DNA from 3 places in the Bradyrhizobium sp. I1.14.4 genome. Region 2 is predicted to be linked to each of the others. Evidence: predicted binding sites of a transcription regulator. Region 2 holds the regulator's gene; each other region holds the start of a gene.

The links. Region 2 encodes PhoB, which activates phosphate uptake and scavenging genes when phosphate is short. Its sites were predicted from a motif close to TGTCATNNANCTGTCAT; they were not measured.
Region 1: the regulator PhoB is predicted to act here: its motif matches at 3,881-3,897, upstream of phnC (phosphonate ABC transporter ATP-binding protein).
Region 3: the regulator PhoB is predicted to act here: its motif matches at 3,042-3,058, upstream of ABIB78_RS32240 (alkaline phosphatase D family protein).

Annotation. Positions count from the first base shown of each region.
Region 1 covers NZ_JBNDLA010000012.1:118,232-125,619, reverse strand. Annotated here, with positions in the region: gene phnF (phosphonate metabolism transcriptional regulator PhnF) at 1-112, shown strand, start outside; gene phnE (phosphonate ABC transporter, permease protein PhnE) at 146-994, opposite strand; gene phnE (phosphonate ABC transporter, permease protein PhnE) at 991-1,875, opposite strand; gene phnD (phosphonate ABC transporter substrate-binding protein) at 1,957-2,886, opposite strand; gene phnC (phosphonate ABC transporter ATP-binding protein) at 2,962-3,777, opposite strand; gene ABIB78_RS23720 (chloramphenicol acetyltransferase) at 3,977-4,642, shown strand; gene ABIB78_RS23715 (alpha-D-ribose 1-methylphosphonate 5-triphosphate diphosphatase) at 4,639-5,811, shown strand; gene ABIB78_RS23710 (DUF1045 domain-containing protein) at 5,832-6,521, shown strand; gene hemC (hydroxymethylbilane synthase) at 6,530-7,388, opposite strand, start outside.
Region 2 covers NZ_JBNDLA010000011.1:55,023-62,410, forward strand. Annotated here, with positions in the region: gene ABIB78_RS22360 (Hsp33 family molecular chaperone) at 1-249, opposite strand, end outside; gene argF (ornithine carbamoyltransferase) at 469-1,395, opposite strand; gene ABIB78_RS22370 (aspartate aminotransferase family protein) at 1,395-2,603, opposite strand; gene ABIB78_RS22375 (GcrA family cell cycle regulator) at 3,103-3,615, shown strand; gene phoB (phosphate regulon transcriptional regulator PhoB) at 3,816-4,526, opposite strand; gene phoU (phosphate signaling complex protein PhoU) at 4,657-5,373, opposite strand; gene pstB (phosphate ABC transporter ATP-binding protein PstB) at 5,481-6,299, opposite strand; gene pstA (phosphate ABC transporter permease PstA) at 6,296-7,141, opposite strand; gene pstC (phosphate ABC transporter permease subunit PstC) at 7,146-7,388, opposite strand, start outside.
Region 3 covers NZ_JBNDLA010000026.1:32,639-40,026, reverse strand. Annotated here, with positions in the region: gene ABIB78_RS32250 (hypothetical protein) at 1-183, shown strand, start outside; gene ABIB78_RS32245 (N-acetylmuramoyl-L-alanine amidase family protein) at 248-1,315, opposite strand; gene ABIB78_RS32240 (alkaline phosphatase D family protein) at 1,416-2,978, opposite strand; gene ABIB78_RS32235 (TAXI family TRAP transporter solute-binding subunit) at 3,345-4,688, opposite strand; gene ABIB78_RS32230 (4a-hydroxytetrahydrobiopterin dehydratase) at 4,974-5,279, shown strand; gene ABIB78_RS32225 (YkvA family protein) at 5,371-5,751, shown strand; gene ABIB78_RS32220 (NADPH:quinone oxidoreductase family protein) at 5,784-6,764, opposite strand; gene ABIB78_RS32215 (SDR family oxidoreductase) at 6,855-7,388, shown strand, end outside.

The DNA.
Region 1 (7,388 bases), on a different contig from region 2:
GCCGGTGCTTGTGGTCGACGCAACCGACGTCGATATGCTGGACCAGCCGCTGGTGACCAAGCGCTCGCGCTTTGCCGCGGAGCGCGTGGAGTTTCTCGTCGAGAACGGCTGACGGTCCCTCGCGCCTTCTCGCGCGAGGCGGCTTCTAGACCACGGCGCGCTGGCCGATGATGGCAAAGCGCAGCTTGCTCGAGATGAAGTCGATCGCGGCGACCGCGATCAGGATCATCAGGATCAGGAACGATACCTTCTGCCATTCCAGCACGCGGATCTGCTCGGCAAGCTGCAGCCCGATGCCGCCTGCACCGACGATGCCGATGATGGTGGCCGAACGCGTGTTCGACTCGATGAAGTAGAGCACCTGCCCGGCAATGACGGGCAGCACCTGTGGCAGCAGGCCGAAGCGGATTTCGTGCAGCGCGTTGCCGCCGGAGGCACGGATACCCTCGACCTGCTTGCGGTCCGCCGCTTCGATCGCCTCGGAGAACAGCTTTCCGAACGCCCCGAAGTCGGAGACCATGATCGCGAGCACGCCGGCGAACGGGCCGAGGCCGACGACGTTGATCCAGACCAGCGCCCAGATCAGCGTATCGACGCCGCGGATCGAATCCAGGAAGCGGCGCACCGGAAAGCGGATCAGGTTCGAAGGAATGATGTTGCGCGCCGCCAGCAGGCTGACCGGCAGCGCGAACAGCGCGGCAAGCGTGGTGCCGAGCAGCGCGATCGACAACGTCTCGCCGAGCGCCTGCATGTAGAGCGGGAAGGACGAGCCGGGATTCGGCGGGATCATCATCATGGTGATCCAACCGAGCTGGCTCATCCCAGTGATCAGCTTCGTCGGCGAGAAGTCGAGATCGACCAAGCCATAGACGAAGATTGCGAGCGCCGTCACGATCATGGCCGGCAGCGCCAGCCGTGCCGACGCGGGACGTTCGAACACGCCCGGGTATTTGGCGCGCAATTTCGCGCTGTCCGGCTTCGGCATCTGGCTCATCGGCGTGCCTCCTTGCCGAACAGGCGGCCGCGCAGCCAGCCGGTCGAGATGTCGATGATGAAGACGGTGATGATGATGGTGACGAGGATGGCGCTGACGTCGGAATAGTAGAACTTGCGGATTGCGACCACAAGCTCCTGGCCGATACCGCCGGCACCGACGAAGCCCATCACGGAGGCCTCGCGGACGTTGATCTCGAACCGCAGGAGCGCATAGCTGGCGTAGCCGGCCGAGACCTGCGGCAGTATGGCAAAGCGCATGCAGGACAGCCAGCTCGCGCCTGTGGAGCGGACGCCCTCGACCGGCTTCATGTCGGCATTCTCGACGATCTCGGCGAACAGCTTACCGAGCGCCCCCGTCGTATGGATCGCAATCGCCAGCACGCCGGCCATCGGCCCGAGGCCGAACGCGATCACGAAGATCAGCGCGAACACGATGCCGGGCACCGTGCGGGCGAACTCCAGCAGGCGACGGATGATAAAGCGTACCCACGGTCCTGGCGAGGTATTCTGGGCGGCGAAGAAATTCAGCGCAAAGGCGAACACAGCGCCGGTCAGCGTGCCGACATAGCTGATCAGGAGGGTCTCACCGAGCAGCCGCAGCCATTTCTTCAGGCCCCAGAACCATTCCACCGGATCGGTCCAGACCCGCGCACCGGAATCCAGCGTCAGGATGCGGTCGAAATAGCTGACGAAGTTGCCAAAGTAGGTGAACAACGTGTGCAGGTTCACATCGGCGCCGAGCGCCGCGATGAACAACGCCGCGCAGAACACCGCGGCCGCCACCGTCGCCTTCAGCCGCTTGCGCGCGACCGCCTTGCGATAGGCATCGTTCAGCGTCGCCAATTGCTGCGCGGGAAGGATGGAAATGGCGGTCGCCATCGATGCGGGCCAGTCTGCTCGAGGGGTGAACGAAAAGGGCCGGGTTGTCGAAACCCGGCCCAATTCAGTGGCGACGTGCGATCAGGAGCCCTTCTTGCGCAGAGCGTCGACGAACTTGATCAGTTCGATGGTCTTGTCGTAGTCGGCGTTGGTGACCGGCTGCCACGGACGGTTCTTGCCATCGGACAGCTTCTTGAAGGCTTCCGGATCCTTCGTCGGCATGTCGAGGAAGGCCTGCTTGATCTTCGCCTTCATGTCTTCAGGAAGGCTCTCGAGATAGGCGTAGGGCGAGTTGATGATCAGGTCGGACTTCACGATGATGCGGAAGTCTTCCTTCTTCAGCGGCGTGCCGTCGCTCGACTTCACCATGTTCTTGGCGAGCATGCGGGTCAGGTTGGAATCGTCGTCGGCATTCCACCAGTTGGCGGCGACGTCGACTGTGCCCTGCGCCAGCGCCAGCACGGCGTTCTCGTGGCTGCCGGTGAAGACCACCTTGGAGAAATAGGTCTCCGGATCGATGCCCATCGCGTTGAGCTTGAAGCGCGGCATGTTGTTGCCGGAGGTCGAGTTGGGATCGACCAGGCCGATATTCTTGCCCTTGAGGTCTTCGACCTTGTGATACGGGCTCTTGGCGAGCACGTAGAACACCGAATAATAGCCCTTGGAACCGTCGGCGTTGACGTCGATCACGAACGCGTCGGTCTTGACGCCGGTGAGGCGGGCTCGGGCGAACGACGCCGGGCCGTAGTAGCCGATGTGGATGTTACCGGCACGCTGGCCCTCGATGACGGCCGCGTAGTCGTTGGCGACGCGCAGGTTCACCTTGATGCCGAGTTCCTTGGAAAGATACTCGGTGAGCGGACCATAGCGCTCGGTGACGCCGGAGCCGTTCTCGGCGGGAATCACGGCGAAGGTGATCTCCGGATACTTGGCCTTCCAGTCCTCGGCCGAAGCCGATCCGGCGAATGCCAGCGCGGCGGCGCCGGCCAGAATGATGCGACGAGTGATCATGTTACCCCTCTTTGGTAGTTACGCCTGTTGGCCGGGCGAAATGCCCGGTTGCCCTGTCTTTCGAAAATGCGCCGCTCAGGCCGCGGCTGCGGTGCCGAGCGCCGGAGCAGTTGCGCCGTCGGGCGCGGGCAGCGGTACCGCGCCCATGACGTCATTGGCCTCGAGGTCATAGAGCTCGCGGGCAATATGGTCGGTGAGCGCCGCTGGGGCGCCGTCGAACACCACGCGACCCGTCGCCATGCCGACCAAGCGGTCGCAATAGGTCCGCGCGAGGTCGAGCGAGTGCAGGTTGCAGAGCACCGTGATGCCGAAATGCTTGTTGATGCGTAGCAGCGCATCCATCACGATCTTGGTGTTGCGCGGATCGAGCGAAGCGATCGGCTCGTCGGCAAGAATGATGTCGGGCTCCTGCACCAGCGCGCGGGCAATCGCGACGCGCTGCTGCTGGCCGCCGGAGAGCTGGTCGGCGCGCTGCGCTGCGAGCTGGGCGATGTCGAACTGCTCGAGCGCGGACAGCGCGAGCGCCCTGTCCTGCTCGGGCCAGACCTGCGCCAGCGAGCGCCAGGACGGGATCTGGGCCAGCCGGCCCATCAGGACGTTGGTCAAGACGTCGAGACGGCCGACCAGATTGAACTGCTGGAAGATCATCGCCGAACGCGCCCGCCACTGCCGCAGCGCCTTGCCGCGCAGCGCGGTCACATCGGTGCCCTCAAACAGGATACGGCCGGAGGTCGGATCGGCGAGACGGTTGATCATCCGCAGCAGCGTCGACTTGCCGGCACCGGAGCGGCCGATCACGCCGACAAAGCTGCCCGGCGCGATCGAAAAGGATGCGTTGTCGACTGCGGCTTTTGTGCCGAAACGGCACGTCAAACCTTCCACCACCAGCATGTAATGCTCCAACCGCGCCGCGTTGGGCCATCGCTATCCCCGGTGTTTTACAGTTATGTGACGGCGGCGCTGCGGTGCGGCGATCGTCCACACTCTCCCTTGCCGTCATCGCAGCGTCATGATGTTGTCATCAAGCATCCCGATGACGAGCCCGCATCTCCCCGGAAGCCAAAGATTTACAAGATTTGCGGAGGCCCTGATGGCCGGAAAAACACTCTCGGTTGTGCCGACCGTCGACCCGACTGCGTCGGTTCGCGAGAGCAAACTCGGCAAATATACCGAGGTCGGCGCGCGCACGATCCTGCTTGAAGTCAGCATGGATGACTATTCCTACGTCGTGAACGACAGCCAGGTTACCTACAGCTCGATCGGCAAATTCTGCTCAATCGCGGCGATGACCCGGATCAATCCCGGCAACCACCCGATGCATCGCGCGACGCAGGCGCATTTCACCTACCGCGCCAGCGCATATTTTCCTGGAGAGAGCGACGACACCGACTTCTTCAACTGGCGACGTGCGCATCACGTGCATATCGGCCATGACGTCTGGATCGGTCATGGCGCGATTCTGCTCCCCGGACGGAACGTCGGAACTGGCGCGGTGGTTGCCGCCGGCGCGATCGTGACCAAGGATGTCCCCGCCTACAGCATAGTTGCCGGTAATCCGGCGCGTCCGGTCAAGCGGCGGTTCTCCGAGACAATCGCAAATCGCCTCACCGCGCTCGGGTGGTGGGACTGGGATCACGACGCACTTCGTCGCGTCCTGCCCGACTTTCGCAAGCTCGCGGTCGAGGAATTCCTCGACAAGTATGAGGCCGAGGCCGTATCCCAGTCACAGCACAAACAACGGAGCGCCGCATCGTGACGGACATTTTCATCGAAGGCGGACGCACGCTGGTTGACGGCGCACTGGTCGAGACCTCGCTACGGACCGCAGGCCGCGACATCGGCGCGCTCGACGCCGAGCAGGGTCGCGCCGCGCTCCATATCAATGCCGGCGGCCTCCTGGTGCTGCCCGGCATCATCGATCTGCATGGCGATGCGTTCGAGCGGCAGATGATGCCGCGCCCGGGTGTCGACTTCCCGACCGACGTGGCGCTGATCGACAGCGACCGGCAAGCAATCGCCAACGGCATCACCACCGTCTTCCATGGCACGACCTGGTCGTGGGAGCCCGGCCTGCGCAGCGCGGAAAATGCGCGAAAACTGCTCAATGCGATCGAGGCGCTGCGACCGCAGCTCGCCGCCGATACGCGCTTCCATCTGCGCCACGAGACCCACAATCTCGAAGCCGAGGCCGAGATCATTCAATGGCTCACCGAGGGCCGCATCGACCTGTTCGCCTTCAACGACCACAGCAACGTCAAGCCGAAGAAGCGTAACCAGCTGGCCGAGCGCACGGGGCTCTCGGTCGAGGCCGTCAACGACATGCTCGATCGGATCGTCGCGCGCCGTCCCGAGGTGCCCGCCTCGATCGCGCGACTGGCTGCCGCTGCACGCGCGGCTGATATCCGCATGCTGTCGCATGACGACAACAGCCCGGCGATGCGCCGGGATTTTCGTGCGCTCGGCGCCACGATCGCGGAATTCCCCGTCAATGAAGAGACCGCGCGCGATGCCGCGGCCGCCGGCGACTTCATCGTGTTCGGCGCGCCCAATGTGGTGCGCGGCGGCAGCCACACCGGCTGGACCAAGGCATCCGACATGATCGCGCAGGGCCTCTGCTCGGTGCTGGCGTCGGACTACTATTATCCGGCGCAGCTGCTCGCGGCGTTCCGCCTCGCCGCCGACGGGATCCTGCCGCTAGCCACGGCCTGGGACCTGATCTCGTCGGCGCCGGCGCGCGCGGCCGGGCTTGCCGATCGCGGTGTGCTCGCCAACGGCCGCCGCGCCGATATCATCGTCGTCGACGACAAGGTGCCGCTGCGGCCGCGCGTCGTTGCCGTGATCGCGGCGGGACGGCTGGTGCATCTGGCGGACGCGAGCTGCCTCGTTCACTCGCTCGCGCCGCGCAAGACGGTTGTGGCGGCGTAACCCGGCTCTATTCTGCTGCCATGGCCTCCACTCAACGCTACGCGATCTACTATGCACCGTCGCCCGACAGCGCCCTGCACCGCTTCGGTTCGGCGCTGCTCGGCTACGACGCCGCTGATGGCCGCGACCTGCCCTTTCCCGATGGTGTCGGGCCCGACTGGCGCGAGCTGACGGCGGACCCTCGCAAATACGGCTTTCACGCCACGCTGAAGGCACCGATCGCGCTTGCCGACGGCCGGAACGAGGCCGAGCTGCTCGACGCCTGCGCCGCCTTCGCCGGGCGCGCCCGGCGCATCCCCCTGATCGAGCCGGTGGTCGATGCCATCAGCGGCTTCATTGCCGTGATCCCGGCACACCGCTCGGACGATCTGCAACGGCTTGCCGCCGACTGCGTCACCGAGTTCGACGCGTTCCGCGCGCCGCTGACGGCCGGGGATCGCGCGCGGCGCAAGCCCGAACGGCTCACCGCACGGCAGTGCGACTATCTCGACCGCTGGGGCTATCCCTACGTGATGGAGGAATTCCGCTTCCACATGACGCTGACCGGACGGCTGAGCGACGAGCGGCGCGGCCCGATCGTGGCGTGGCTGCGCGAGCGGTTCGCGGCGATCGACCTCACGAGACTCGCAATCGACCGCATCGCACTGTTCAAGCAGACTGATAACGCATCCCGCTTCCGCATCGTCGATAGCTGGCCGCTGCGGGCGTAACGACGGCGCTACGCGTCCACCCGGGTGCGGGCGATGATCTCGGCGGCGCCCTTCTCCAGCAGTTCCATGCCGACGGCGCGGCCGAGTTCGCGCGGCCGGACAGCCGGACCGCGCCGGGTCACCTCGATGAAGCCGGCGCCAGTCTCATCCAGCACAGAGGCACGCAGCGTCATTTCGCTTCCCGCAAGTGTGGCATGGCCGGCGATCGGCGAATTGCAATGGCCGTTGAGCACCCACAGAACCTCGCGTTCGGCCTCCGCGGCAAGCCGCGATTGCGCGTTGTCGATTCCAGCAAGCCGCGCCCGCGTCGCCCAGTCGGTCTCGACGCATTCGACCGCGACGATGCCCTGACCGACCGCCGGCAGCATCTCGCCGACGGAGAAATCATGCGCGATGCGCGCGGTCATGCCGATACGCTCGAGGCCCGAGCGCGCCATCACCAACGCATCCGCCGGCCCCACCTCGCCGCCGTCGGGCAACCGCTGCTTGTCGCCGCGATCGAGCTTTGCCACCCGCGTGTCTGCGGCGCCGCGATAATGGATCACGGTCGCCTCCGGAAACAGCCGGCGCAGATAGGCGGCGCGGCGCACGGCGTTGGTGCCGATCATGAACCCCCTGCCGCGCCCGGCGCGGAGCGTGTCCAGCGACAGCCCGGGGCGCAACACAAGGCTGTCATTGGCGGCATCGCGCGCCAGCATCGCCGCGATGACGAGACCCGGGGTCTCCTCATTGCCCGGCACGTCCTTCAGCGAATGCATCGCGGCTTGCAGCGTGCCGGCCCTCATGGCTTCACGGATCTCGGCGACGAAGGCGCCGCCCTTGCCGCCGTGACGCAACAGCTTGCTGGTCTGGTCCTGGTCGCCGCGG
Region 2 (7,388 bases):
CTCGAACTTGACAGACGAGCCGAGCAGCGTGGTGAGCACGATGGCCTCACCGAGCAGCTTGCCGACCGCCGGCGGATAATCGTGCTTGTGCAGGATCTCGTCGAGCGCGGGGCCGAGCCGGGTCAGCCGGCCGCGCAAGTCCAGCGCGCCGACCTCGAAGGCCAGCACGGCATCGTCGACAGGAACCGCCGACGGCGCGCGAATGGGCGTCTCGGCCTGGATTTTGATGTCGGGGGATTGTGAAACCATGGCGCTCTATCTGGGGTCTCGGACCATGAAATAAAGGGGTTCACTCAAACGCGAATTCGTCGTCCCTGCCTTGTGCGCAATTGCGCACTGGAGCAGAGACCCATAACCACCACTGTCAGTCGATGTAGCCGGCTGTGGCCGCAGCCCTCACAACAATTGACGGCGGTGGTTTTGGGTCCCGGGTCGCGCTACGCTTGCCCGGGACGACAGCGTTGGTGCTTACGCGACCGCGTCGAAACACCACGCCAGAATGCCCTTCTGCGCATGCAGGCGATTTTCCGCCTCGTCGAACACCACGGATTGCGGCCCGTCGATCACCTCGTCGGTGACCTCCTCGCCGCGATGCGCGGGCAGGCAGTGCATGAAGAGTGCGTCCGGCTTGGCAAGCGACATCAGCTTGGCATTGACCTGATAGGGCCGCAGCACATTGTGGCGGTGCTCGCCCTCCTTGTCACCCATCGACACCCAGGTGTCGGTGACGACGCAATCGGCGCCGCGCACGGCCGCTTCCGGGTCGGTGCCGAGCATGATCGAAGCGCCGGTCGCCTTGATCCAGTCGCGTATCGGCTTCTTCGGCGAGAGCTCGGGAGGCGTCGCGATGTTGAGGTTGAACTTGAAGCGCTCGGCGGCGTGGGCCCAGGAAGCCAGCACGTTGTTGTCGTCGCCGGTCCAGGCCACCGTCTTACCCTCGATCGAGCCGCGATTCTCCTCATAGGTCATGAGGTCGGCCATCACCTGGCAGGGATGCGAACGCCGGGTCAGGCCATTGATGACGGGCACGGTGGCGTGGGCTGCGAGCTCGAGCAGCGCGTCATGATTGAGGATGCGGATCATGATCGCATCGACATAGCGCGACAGCACGCGCGCGGTGTCGGCGATGGTCTCGCCGCGGCCGAGCTGCATCTCGGCGCCGGTCAGCATGATGGATTCACCGCCGAGCTGGCGCATGCCGACGTCGAATGACACCCGGGTACGGGTCGACGGGCGCTCGAAGATCATCGCCAGCGTCTTGCCTTCGAGCGGCTTCCTGCCCTTCTCATGTGCCTTCAGCTTCGCCTTCATGGCGGCTCCGGCGGAGAGCATGTTGCGCAGTTCGGCGAGCGGCAGCTCGTTGATATCGAGGAAGTGACGGACCTGCTTGCTCATCACCCTGCCGCCTTCTTCGGCAGCGCCGCCGATAGCACGGAGCAGGCGCGCTCGAGCGAGACGATCGACTGGTCGATCTCGGCCTCGGTGACAATCAGGGGCGCGAGGAACCGCACCACATTGTCGCCGGCGCCGACAGTGAGCAGCTTCTCGTTGCGCAGCGCGGCGACCAGGTCGCCCGACGGCACCACGGCCTTGACGCCGATCAACAGGCCCTCGCCGCGCACCTCCGATAGCACGCCGGGATAGCGGTCGACGACGGAAGCGAGCTTCTGCTTGAGCAGCAGCGACATCTTCTGCACGTGGTCGAAGAAACCGGGCTTGAGCATGACGTCGAGCACGGCATTGGCGGCCGCGACCGCGAGCGGATTGCCGCCGAAGGTCGAGCCGTGCGAGCCCGGCGCCATGCCGGCCGCTGCCTGCGCGGTCGCCAGCACCGCCCCGATCGGGAAGCCGCCGCCGAGCGCCTTCGCCAGCGACATCACGTCCGGCGTGACACCCGTGCGCTTGTAGGCAAACAATTCGCCGGTGCGGCCCATGCCGGTCTGCACCTCGTCGAATGCGAGCAGCAGGCCATGCTCGTCGCAAAGCGCGCGCAATGCCTTGAAGAAGGCCTGCGGCGCCGAACGCACGCCGCCCTCGCCCTGCACCGGCTCGATCAGGATGCCGGCGGTGTGCGGGCCGATCGCCTTCTTCACCGCCTCGATATCGCCATGCGGCACCTGGTCGAAGCCGTCCATCGGCGGACCGAAGCCTTCGAGATATTTCGCCGCACCGGTCGCAGCGAGCGTACCCAGCGTGCGGCCGTGGAAGGCGCCTTCGAAGGTGATGATGCGGTAGCGCTCGGGATGGCCCTTGGAGAAGTGATAGTGGCGGACCAGCTTGATCACGCCCTCCATCGCTTCCGCGCCGGAATTGCAGAAGAACACGAAGTCGGCAAAGCTCTGCTCGCACAGCCGCGCGGCGAGCACCTCGCCGTCCGGGCTCTTGAACAGGTTCGACATGTGCCAGAGCTTGGTCGCCTGCTCCTGCAGCGCCTTGACCAGATGCGGATGCGCATGCCCGAGCGCGTTCACCGCGACGCCCGAGGTGAAATCGAGATAGCGATCGCCGTTGGTTGCGATCAGCCAGGCGCCCTCACCGCGCTCGAAGCCCAGATCGACCCTGGCGAAGACGGGGAGCAGATGCGACGAGGCACTGTTGGTCATGGCGTTCACTGACGGTTTGAAGCCAACAAATTGCCGCGCGCCTTGACGCCAGCGCAGCAACAGCCAGCTTCGGAAAACAAAACGTGCCGCCTTTGCGGGCGGCACGTGCCAAACATTCTATGCTGCGGCCAGTAACTGTCAATCGCCAGAAGCCGGCCTTTGCCGGTCTTCCTGCAATGCGAAACGAGCGCAATCCGGAGCATTCCGGTGCGGTGGAAAAGCCTCACCGCAATGCTTAACTTTGTGGGAACATGTGGACGCACGGCCGCGGACTCTTGCGCCAGAGTCACGCCATATTGTAGCGTTTGGCCTGTCGGGTACGACATCTCGTGCGGCAGTACTGGACCCTCTAAGTAGCCTTCGTGTCTCACGTAAACGTTCGGGCGCAAGACCGCGCCCGGCGAGGGCTAAGGGATTCTGGCCGCTGGGATTTTTATCCAGATTGGCTCGCAGCGCCCGCTCCAATGACTGGCCGGCGCTCCGCGAAAGGAAGAATGCGATGACTGTATTGACCTGGTCCGACGATCGCGTCGAACAGCTGAAGAAGCTCTGGGAATCCGGCCTCTCGGCCAGCCAGATCGCCGCGGAACTTGGCAATGTGACGCGAAACGCCGTGATCGGCAAAGTACATCGGCTTGGCCTCTCCGGCCGCGCCAAGGCTCCCTCCACGGCCGCGCCACGGCAGCGCAAGGCCCGCCCCGCCCAGCACATGATGCGGGTGGCGCGCCCTGTTTCGCGCGGCAACACGGCGCTCGCGCACGCCTTCGAGGTCGAGATGGAGTCCGATCCGATCTCCTACGATAATGTGGTGCCGATGAGCCAACGGCTGTCACTGCTCGAGCTCAACGAAGCCACCTGCCACTGGCCGGTCGGCGATCCATCGAGCCCGGAATTCTTCTTCTGCGGCGGCAAGGCGCTCGCCGGCCTGCCCTATTGCGCGCATCACTCGCGCGTTGCCTACCAGCCCGCCGCCGACCGCCGCCGGCCGTCGGCGAAGCCACAAATCAAGTAGCACTCGGGAAACAAGCCTGGACTGCACGAAAGAAATCCCCGCGAAAGCGGGGATTTTTTGTTGATGCCGTCACTGCGGGGAGCTCGCGACAAAATTGCAGAGCAATTTGCGCTGAAGCGACGAAGCAATGACGGAACCAAGGGTCCAGACCCAGAGTGCGATTGCATACCGGGCCAGGAGACTGCGATTGTTTGGGGCCGTTACGGCTGCGGCTCGGCCTTTGCAAACCGGTCGTCGAGCGCGTAGCCGGCGCCGCGCACGGTGCGGATCGGATCCTGCTCGCGGCCCGGATTGAGCAGCTTGCGCAGGCGGCCGATATGCACGTCGACGGTGCGCTCATCGATATAGATGTCGCGGCCCCAGACGCTGTCGAGCAGTTGCTCGCGGCTGAACACGCGGCCGGGATGCTCGAGGAAGAATTCGAGCAGGCGATACTCGGTCGGCCCGAGATCGATCGGGCGGCCCGAGCGCGCCACGCGGCGCTTCTCGCGGTCCAGCTCGATGTCGCCATAGGTCAGCACGGTCGCAAGCCGCTCCGGGCTCGCGCGGCGCAACAGGCCCTTCACCCGCGCCAGCAGCTCTGGTACCGAGAACGGCTTGACGATGTAGTCGTCGGCGCCGGTGGCAAGCCCGCGCACGCGCTCGCTCTCCTCGCCGCGCGCGGTCAGCATGATGATCGGAAGCTGCTTGGTCTCGGGCCGCGCCCGCAGGCGGCGGCACAGCTCGATGCCGGACAGGCCCGGCAGCATCCAGTCGAGCACCACGAGGTCGGGAATGCGCTCCTTCAGCCTTGTGTCGGCATCGTCGCCGCGCCCCACGGTCTCGACATCGTAGCCTTCCGCATCGAGGTTGTAGCGCAACAGCGTCGTCAGCGCTTCCTCGTCTTCGACTACCAGAATGCGTGCGCTCATCGGTTTAAGTTCTTTCTGTGTGGTGATCCGTTGCCCAGACGCAAACCGAAACGCTTACTTCCTTCAGCAAGGTCCCCGCGAAAGCCTTTTGTCGCGAGGACAATCCGGTTCCGCACGTGCGGATCATGCCCTAGTTGCCCGGCACCGTGGTGGCAAAAGTGGTCATGTCGCCCTTCGGGCGCTTGTCGGTGATCTGCTGGCCCTCGATCATGTAGAACACGGTCTCGGCGATGTTGGTGGCGTGATCGCCGATCCGCTCAATGTTCTTGGCGCAGAACATCAGATGGATGCAGAACGAGATGTTGCGCGGATCCTCCATCATGTAGGTGAGCAGTTCGCGGAACAGCGAGGTGCAGATCGCATCGACTTCCTCGTCGCCCTTCCAGACGTTCATCGCAGCCGGCAGATCGTGCGCGGCATAGGCGTCGAGCACCGACTTGACCTGCGACAGCACGAGGTCGGTCATGTGCTCGAGGCCGCGGATCAGCTTCAGCGGCTGGAAGTCGCTCTCCAGTGCTGCGACGCGCTTGCCCATGTTCTTGGCGAGGTCGCCGATCCGCTCGAGGTCGGTGGCCACGCGCATCGCACTGACGATCTCGCGCAGGTCGATCGCCATCGGCTGGCGGCGCGCGATCGTCAGCACCGCGCGCTCTTCGATGAGGCGCTGCAAATTGTCGATCTCGATGTCGGCGGCGACCACGCGCTTGCCCAGCGCGACGTCGCGACGGATCAGCGCGTCGACCGACTCGGTGATCATCCGCTCGACGAGGCCGCCCATCTCGGCGACCAGGCGGGTCAACTCCTGCAGATCGCTATCGAATGCCTTGGCGGTATGTTCAGAAGCCATCGCTTGTCTCCCCTCAATCATGATCCCGGGGATCATGATTTCGTTGTCCTCAATTTAGCATGATCTGATCGGAAAACCGGTTTCCACTTTTCCGGATCATGCGCCGGTCAGCCGAACCGGCCGGTGATGTAGTCCTGGGTGCGCCGATCGCTCGGTGAGGTGAATATCTTGTTGGTGTCGTCGAATTCGATCAGCTCGCCGAGATACATGAAGGCCGTCTTGTCGGAGACGCGCGCCGCCTGTTGCATGTTGTGGGTGACGATCGCGATCGTGTAGTCCTCGGACAGTTCCTGGATCAGCTCCTCGACCTTGGCGGTCGAGATCGGGTCGAGCGCCGAGCACGGCTCGTCGAACAGGATCACCTCGGGACGCACCGCGACGGTGCGCGCGATGCACAGGCGCTGCTGCTGGCCGCCGGAGAGCGAGAGGCCGGAGGCGTTCAGCTTGTCCTTGACCTCGTTCCACAGCGCGCCGCCGCGCAGCGCCTTCTCGACCCTGTCGTCCATCTCGGACTTCGAGATCTTCTCGTAGAGGCGGATGCCGAAGGCGATATTCTCGTAGATCGTCATCGGGAACGGCGTCGGCTTCTGGAACACCATGCCGACCCGCGCACGCAGCAAATTGAGGTCGAGCTTGGGATCGAGAATGTTGGTCTGGTCCAGCATCAGCTGGCCGACCGCGCGCTGGCCCGGATAGAGGTCATACATCCGGTTGAAGATGCGCAGCAGGGTCGACTTGCCGCAACCGGACGGGCCGATGAACGCCGTGACGCGGTTGGTGCCGAGCGTCAGGTTGATGTTCTTCAGCGCGTGGTGCTCGCCATAATAGAAGTTGAGGTTGCGCACCGTGACTTTCGGGGGCGCGTCCGGAAGCGGAACCTGGGGAACGTGGCCCGCGGCAGTCATGGAGACAGAAAGCTCGGTCATTTTGCGGCCCTTTCGGCACCAAGGATACGCGCGCCGATATTCAGCGCGAGCACGGTGAATGTGATGAGCAGCGCGCCGCTCCACGCCAGCTCTTTCCAATAGGCGTAGGGGCTCTGCACGAAGTTGTTGATGGTCACCGGCAGGTTGGCCATCGTCTTGGTCAAATCCCAGCTGAAGAACTGGTTCGACAGCGCGGTGAACAGCAGCGGCGCGGTTTCGCCGGCGACACGGGCGGTCGCCAGCAGCACGCCGGTGATCAGACCCGATCGGGCCGCACGATAAGCGATCCGCTTGATGACCAGCGAACGCGGCAGGCCGAGCGCCGAGGCCGCCTCGCGCAGCGGATTGGGCACCAGCAGCAGCATGTCCTCGGTGGTGCGCAGCACGACCGGGATCACGATCACGGCGAGCGCCAGCGCACCGGCGATCGCCGAGAAGCCGCGCATCGGCACCACGACCGCACCATAGATGAACAGGCCGATGATGATCGAAGGCGCGCTGAGCAGGATGTCGTTGATGAAGCGGATCACCGAGGTGAGCTTGTCGTGCTTGCCGTACTCGGCGAGGTAGGTGCCGGCGAACAGGCCGAGCGGCGCGCCGATGCCGACGCCGATCACCGTCATGATGATCGAGCCGACGATGGCGTTGAGAAGGCCGCCGTCGGTCGATCCGGGCGGCGGGGTGTTCTGGGTGAACAGCTGCACGCTCAGCCCGGCAAGGCCGTTATAGACCAGCGTGATCAGGATCAGCGCCAGCCAGGTGACGCCGAACGCCGCCGCCGCGAAGCAGAGCGCGCGGATGATGATGTCGTAGCGGCGACGCGATTTGTAGATCGGATTCATGACGTCACTTCCCCGCCTTCGTTTCCAACCGCATCAACATCAAGCGCGCCGCGGCGAGCACGAAGAAGGTCAGCACGAACAGCAGCAGGCCGAGCAGGATCAGGCCGGACTGGTGCAGGCCGTCGCTCTCGGCAAATTCGGAGGCGATCGCCGCCGAGATCGTGGTTCCCGGCGCAAATATCGACGACGAAATGCGGAACGAGTTGCCGATGATGAAGGTGACCGCCATGGTCTCGCCGAGTGCGCG
Region 3 (7,388 bases), on a different contig from region 2:
ATCTCCGACCCCAGGATCATGCGATATCTGCGCAACAACAGCGTCTTCGCGTTCGGTCGAGCCGACAGGGCAAGGACGTCTGCAACCTTCCGCGAGATCCTCGATGCGATGTGGCTGTTCAATGCCAAGTTCGAGCAGGCGCTCGCCAAGTTCAAGGAGATCAAGGCGGGCAAACCGGGTTGAAATCTGCGCCGTCCAATCGGACTGCGTTTCGCCGAAGTGCCCTTGTGGGGTGCCGTAGGAACGATCAGAGCGGACCGAGGAGGGCCCATCGCGGCTCGCAGAACTCCTTTACGGCAGAAGCGACGCCGCTGCTGATGAGGTTCTGGCGCTCGGGCGAGTCCATCTCGCGTTCTTCGTCCCGGTTGATGATCGAGCCCGCCTCCAGCAGGATCGCGGGCATCGCGGTCTTTCTCAGCACGATGAGCTCATCATAGCTGTAGACGCCGGTGTCCTTGTTCAGCAGCGGGTGTTGGTAGCGACCCATGACGGGCCGGCTGTACTGCTCGGCATAATGCAGCCCCTGCGCCTTCATTTCCCCGGCGACCAGCTCGGCGAACCGGAGGCTCGTCTGGAAGTCCGGATTGTTCCGGGAGACGAAGACGGAGTAGCCGCTGAAGCGGTCGCTGAAGTGGCTTTTCCTGCCCTCGAACTCCCAGTCCTCGAGCATCTTGTTGGGCACGGAGTCATGGTGGACCGACAGCAGGAGATCCGCGTGCAGATTGTTGGCGGCGGCGACCCGCTTGAAGAGGCTGGGTCTCGCCTTGCCTTCAGTCAGCAGCAGCCTGGTTTCGGTAAAGCCTTCGGCCTTCAATTTCTCCTCGATCAACCGCGCAAGACGCAGGTTGAAGGCGAACTCGGCGACATTGCGGGCGCTGATCGCGCCTTCCGATTCAGCGGTATGTCCCACATCGAGAACGATCCGCAATGTCGCGGGATCGCATTTCGTCGCGGTCGGCTTGGGAACGGAAGGCGGCAGGGCGACCGGCCCAAGTGCGGCAAGCCGTGTGGCGCGGGGCTTTGATGGCGCGTGGTGCCTTGCCAATCTGGTCGGCCTTGCCGACTTCGCGTGCCTTGGCGATTTGGCGTGCCTGGATGAGCTCTTGAAGAGATCAGGCAGCCAGCCGGCATTGCTGACTTCGATCGGCAGTAGCGCGAACAGCGCTATCCCGACGACAATCAGGCGGCGAGGCCGAAACCCCGCGACGATGCCACCGAGCACGCGAATCAACTCGCAGCGCCTCATGCTCCGCCCCTCCGGGCCCCCAGCATAACGGCTCTGATATCGATACCGGAAGGGGCCGGGGACGTCCATCCCCCGTCGATCGCGTCGCCTTGGCCTGGGCGTTGGGCCAAGGCCGTCTATCATGGGCGTCTGTGAAGGGGAGCGCGGTTCCCCCGTGGGGGCGGCCGAACTATACCGGCTTCGGATCGAGCGTGATCGCCCACAGCTCGGCGTCGACGCGGTCGCGCAGGCTCACAATCATCTGGCCGCTCTTGCCGTCGATCTTGACGTGGCCGAAGAACTGCATTCCGGCCGACGGCGGCAGGTTCTGGTTCGCTTCGCCCGGCGCCTTGACGAACTTCACCTCGGGTCCAAACGTGTTGTCGAGCTCGTTCGGACCGAACGTGCCGGCATGCAGCGGGCCGGAGACGAATTCCCAGAACGGGTCGAACTCCTGGAACTGGGCCTTGTTCGGGTTGTAGTAGTGCGCGGCCGCATAGTGCACGTCCGCGGTCAGCCACACCGTGTTGGCGATACCAGCGGTCTTGATGAAGCGCAGGATGTCGACGATCTCGAGCTCGCGGCCGCGCGCCGGGCCGTCGCCCTGCGCGAAGGCTTCCGAGCCCTTCTTGTTGGCTGCATCGTCATAGACGATCAGGGACAGCGGCATGTCGGAGGCGATCACCTTCCAGGTGGCGCGCGAGTTGAGTAGCGCGCGCTTCAGCCAAGCCATCTGGTCCGGCCCGATGAAATACGCGTCGGGGCCGTATTGCTCCTGCAGGTTCGGGCCGTTGGGGCCGCGATAGCTGCGCTCGTCGAGCATGAAGACGTCGAGATGCGGACCGTAGCTCAGCGTGCGATAGACCCGGCCCGGCTCGACGATGCTCTCGCGCATCGGATACATCTCGTGGAACGCTTTTGCCGCGCGCGCGGCGAGCACGGTGATGTCGCGCTCCTTGTAGGCCGCCGGCAGCTGTTTCGACAGCGACCAGTTGTTGGTCACCTCGTGGTCGTCCCACTGCACGAAGATCGGCACCTCGGCATTGAACGCGCGCAGGTTCGCGTCGAGGAAATTGTACTTGTGCGCGGCGCGGTATTCATCGAGCGTCTCGGCGACCTTGGCCTTCTCCGGGATCGTGATGTTCTTCCAGATCTTGCCGTCGGGCTGCTTCTGCTCGGCGGTGATGACGCCGTCGGCATAGATGGTATCGCCCGAGTGCAGGAAGAAGTCGGGGGCGTGCTTCTTCATCGCGGAGAAGGTGATCATGCCGCCATCGTCGGGGTTGATGCCCCAGCCCTGGCCGGCGACGTCGCCGCCCCACACGAAGGAGACGTCGCGGCGGTCGCTCGGCGCGGTGCGGAAGCGGCCGACCACGGGCTCGCCGACAATGTCGATATGGGCGAGGTCGCGGAAGCGGACGCGATAGAAGATGTCCTGGCCGGAGGGCAGGTTCTCCAGCAGCATTTTTGCGGTGAAGTCGCTCTCCGGCAGCGCAGTGATCGGCGGCAGCGTGCGGGCGTCCTTGAACGATTCTGACGTCGCGACCTCGACCATCATCTGCGACGGCCGGTCCGCACGCGCCCACACCACGCCGCCGTCGACGCCGACATCGCCGGACTGCACGCCATGGGTGATCACGGGGCGGTCGGCGGCGCGCGACAGATAAGGCATCGCGATCACGCCGGCGCCGGCCGCAGCCGCCGTCGAGAGAAAGCGTCGGCGGGTCAGATTTCGCGAGAACCGGATCGTCATGGGCAGCCTCCTCAGGTCGCAGCGACGATGCGCCGCGGGCGAGCACAGACCTAGAAAAATTCCATGACGGAGAGATTACAGGGCGGGGTATGTGCGAGACGTTAGAGACAGCGCGCTTCGTAAGGTGAGCACGCACGTCAGGCTCCCTCCCCCCCTTGCGGGGGAGGGTAGGGGAGAGGGGTAAGCCCCGGGCGACATGCTTGTGGAGAGCGGCGCCTTCGCAGCTCGGTCATTGTTGTCGAACTGCATTCAGAGAGCACATCGTGTGGCACCCCTCTCCCTAACCCTCCCCCGCAAGGGGGGGAGGGAACCCTGCCGCCGGTGACTCCCTCACTAGATTTTGGCGGATAGAGAGCGGCGACGCTTCTACGCCGTCCCCGCGGCCCTGAACTGGCTCGCAGTCCGCTGCAAATTCTGCGGCATACTGAGCAGCAGCGCCTTGCGGTCGGCAACGGCGTTGTGGAACTGCTCCAGCGCGATGTTGAACGCGGTCAGCGTGCCTTCCTCGATTGCGCCATGCTCGAAGCAGTCCAGCGTGTGGCGCAGGATGTCGTCGGCCTCGGCCTGCATCTGGTCGAGCTCTTCGGTCGAATCGCTCTGCCGCGCGGCCTTCAGCATCTCCAGCAGGCGATCGCGCTGCGAAGTGTTGGTGTTGCGCTCGTCCCGCTTGAGATAGCCGGCGAACCACGCACCGGCCGAGCCCATCGCCGAGAACGCCATCAGGCTCCACCAGATGTAGTCGCTGTAGCGGTCGAGGAAGGTCTTTTCCTCGCCGTCGACGAAGGCGGCCGCGCCCGGATGCACCGGAATGGTGGCGTCCTTGTCGGTGTCGGGCGTCTCGATCTTGGCGGCGAGCGGGAAGTCGTTCTTGAGCGACTGCCGGATCGCAAACAATTGTCGCGTGAATGCCGCGACCGTCGAGTCCGACAGGCCCTTTCGCGCAACGATGTGGTGCGAGAAGCTGATCGTCTTCACCTCATCGTCGGGCCGGTCGGCCGAGCCGAGCGAGCCGGCGGGGATTTCCGCCGCCTCATAGGCCGGATGGTTTTGCGCGATCGCCTCCGAGGCGTCGATCGCCAGGAAGGTGGGCTCGCCGCCGTCGCGAACCGACGCCGTGATCGCATCGATCGTGATCTTGCTGTTGGCCGGACCGACGGCGAGATAGGCGTCGGCCTTGAGGTTCTTGATAGCCTCCGCCGCCTCATTGGCCGGGAATTGAACGATCTCGACCTTCATCGGGTCGACGCCGTATTGCTGCAGGATCAGCTTCAGCAAATTGACATTGGCCGGCGTGCGGCCGACGACGCCGATCTTGCGGCCGGCGAGTTGCCCGATCTTGGTGATCCGCGCCGACTTCCGGACCTTGCCCTTCGCAGGCGGGACCCACATCACCACGACGTTCTTGCGCAGCGTCGCGACCGCTTGCGCATTCTTCGGCACCTCGAGGTCACCGCGGATGATGGCAAGATCGGCCTTGCCGTCGGCCAGCGTCTGCGCGCTGGCGGTGGCGCCGTCAGTCTGCACTGGTCTCAGCTTGACCTGGCTATGCTGCTGGTTGTTGAAGGCCTGCGCCAGCGCCTGAACGACTTTGAGGTCGTCACTGTTCGCGGGGCCGACCGCGATCCGCAGCGTCACCGGACGCACCGCGAAATAGTAGCCGGCGGCCATCGCGCCGACGATGGCGAGCGCGCCCGCGATCAAAACGAACATCAGCCGCTGCTTTGCCGAACGCAACGGCTTGGGCGATATGCTGGCGGAGCCGTCTGTCATCGATCTTGGGTCATCGATCTCGCAAACAATCGTCTGGGCTCAATCTCGCAAAACTACCAACGCGCACACATCTTGCATTTGTAGCAAATTCCTGAACCCACAGATGTTACATCTCCGTCATGGTTACCAGCGGCGATAGGACGCGATTTCGGCCTTAATTTGGGCGTGGATCTCATCTGGAGGCCGGTTGTTGGGCTAAGGTCGGCGCCAAACGGGAGGGTTACCATGGTCGAAAAGCTGTCAGCGGAAGCAAGGAAGGCGGCGCTTTGGGAACTGGCCGGCTGGTCGGAGCTGGCCGGACGCGAGGCGATTGCAAAGACCTTCGTGTTCAAGGACTTCAACGAGGCGTTCGGCTTCATGGCGCGCGCCGCCCTGGTCGCCGAGAAGAGCGACCATCACCCCGAGTGGAAGAACATCTACAAGACGGTCGAGGTCGTGCTGGCGACCCACGATGTCGGCGGGGTCACCAAGCGCGACATCGACCTAGCCAAGGCCATGAACGCGATCGCAAGGCAGCTCGGGGTGAATTGAGCCAGCCGCCCGCAACCTTGCGCCGGTTGGCCGAGATCCCCAGATTGGCAGCGTCCGCCGTCGAACTGTTGCGGCGTCGAGGAACCTTGCGATGGCATCGAGCGAACACGGTATGGGATTTGGGCCTGCCGACCGGCTGGCGCAGGACCCCGAAAGCGTGCGCCACCGCTTCTGGATCAAGTTCAAGAAGGTGGTGGCGCGCTTGCCCTTCGCCGAGGATTTGCTGGCCGCCTATTACTGCGCCTTCGACCGGCAGACACCGCGCCATGTCCAGGCGGCGCTGCTCGGCGCGATCGCCTATTTCATTCTGCCGTTCGACTTCATTCCCGACATGCTGCCGGTCCTCGGCTTCACCGACGATGCCGCGGTGCTCGCAACCGCGCTGCGCATGGTGGCAAGCCACATCACGCCGGAGCATCGCGAAGCCGCGCGCGCCGCACTGAAGCGTGGGGTGCCTGAGAGCGCGGAATAGGAAGTAGCCCGGACGAAGCTACCCGCCTGTCTTCAGCTTCCCGGATGCAGGATCACCTTGCCCATCGCCTTGCGGCCGGCGAGCACCTTCAGGGCTTCTGATGTCTGCGACAGCGGGAAGGTGCGGTCGACATGCGAGGAGATCTTGCCCTCCGCGGTCCACTGCACGAGCTTCTCGAGGTTCTTGCGGTTCTTCTCCGGATTCTGCCGCGCCCAGGCGCCCCAGAACACGCCGCGGATGTCGCAGCCCTTCAGCAGCGCGAGGTTGAGCGGAATCTTCGGGATGTCGCCGGCGGCAAAGCCGATCACCAGGAAGCGGCCTTCCCACGCGGTCGAGCGCAGCGCAGCCTCGGCATAGGAGCCGCCGACCGGATCGAACACGATGTCGGCGCCCTTGCCGTCCGTCAGCTTGCGCAGCCCTTCCTTGAGATCTTCCTTGGCGTAGTTCAGCGTCAGCTCGGCGCCGTGCTGCTTGGCGAATGCGAGCTTCTCGTCGGACGACGCACAGGCGATCACCTTCAGGCCCATCAGCCTGCCGAGCTCGCACGCGGCAAGGCCGGTGCCGCCGGCGGCGCCGAGCACCGCGAGCGTCTCGCCTGGCTTCGGGCTCGCGCGATCTTCCAGCGCATGCAGCGCGGTGCCGTAGATGATGATGATGCCGGCGGCGCGGTCGTAATCGAGATTGTCGGGGATCTTCACGATCGAATTCGCCGGCAGAGCGATCTTGTCGCGCGCACCGTTGTGGCCGCATGAGGCAACGACGCGGTCGCCCACCCTCAGGTCAGTGACATCGGCGCCGACGCTCTCGATCACGCCCGCGACTTCGGCGGCCGGCGAGAACGGGAACGGCGGCTTGATCTGGTACTTGCCCTGAATCATCAAGATGTCGAAGAAGTTCAGCGCCGCCGCCTTGATCGCGATCACGGCCTCACCCGGGCCGGCCACCGGATCGGGCACATCAGCCAGCACGAGATCGTCAGGTTGACAGTATTGCGAGCAGAGGATGGCTTTCATGGACACACCTGATTTTCGGACGCAGAAAGAGCTGAAAGCTTCATGCCGGATTTGCGGCGGAGCGACAATACAAAGCGGAGGGATCAAACTATGTTTGAAAAAGGCCTGCTAGCGAAAAAGCGCATCCTGATCACCGGCGGCGGCTCCGGCCTGGGCGCGGCGATGGGCCGGCGCTTTGCCGAACTCGGTGCCGAACTGATCATCTGCGGGCGGCGGCAGGAATTGCTAGAGGAAACCGCAGCGAAACTCCGCAGCGAGCTCGGCGCCAAGGTCTCCACCGCGCGCTGCGATATTCGCGACGGCGCGGCGGTCGAGGCGATGATGGATCAGATCTGGCAGGACGCGCCGATCGACGTGCTGGTCAACAATGCTGCCGCAACCTTTATTGCGCAGAGCGAACATTTGTCATTCCGTGCGGCGGACGCGATCCTCGCGCCGACGCTGCATGGCACGATGTACTGCACGCTCGCCGCCGGCCGCCGCTGGATCGAAAGCAAGCGCAAGGGCGTGGTGCTCTCGATCCTCTCGACCTCGACCATCACCGGCCGCGCCTTCACCGTGCCGTCGTCGATGGCCAAGACCGCGGTGCTGGCGATGACCAAGAGCCTCGCGGTCGAATGGGGT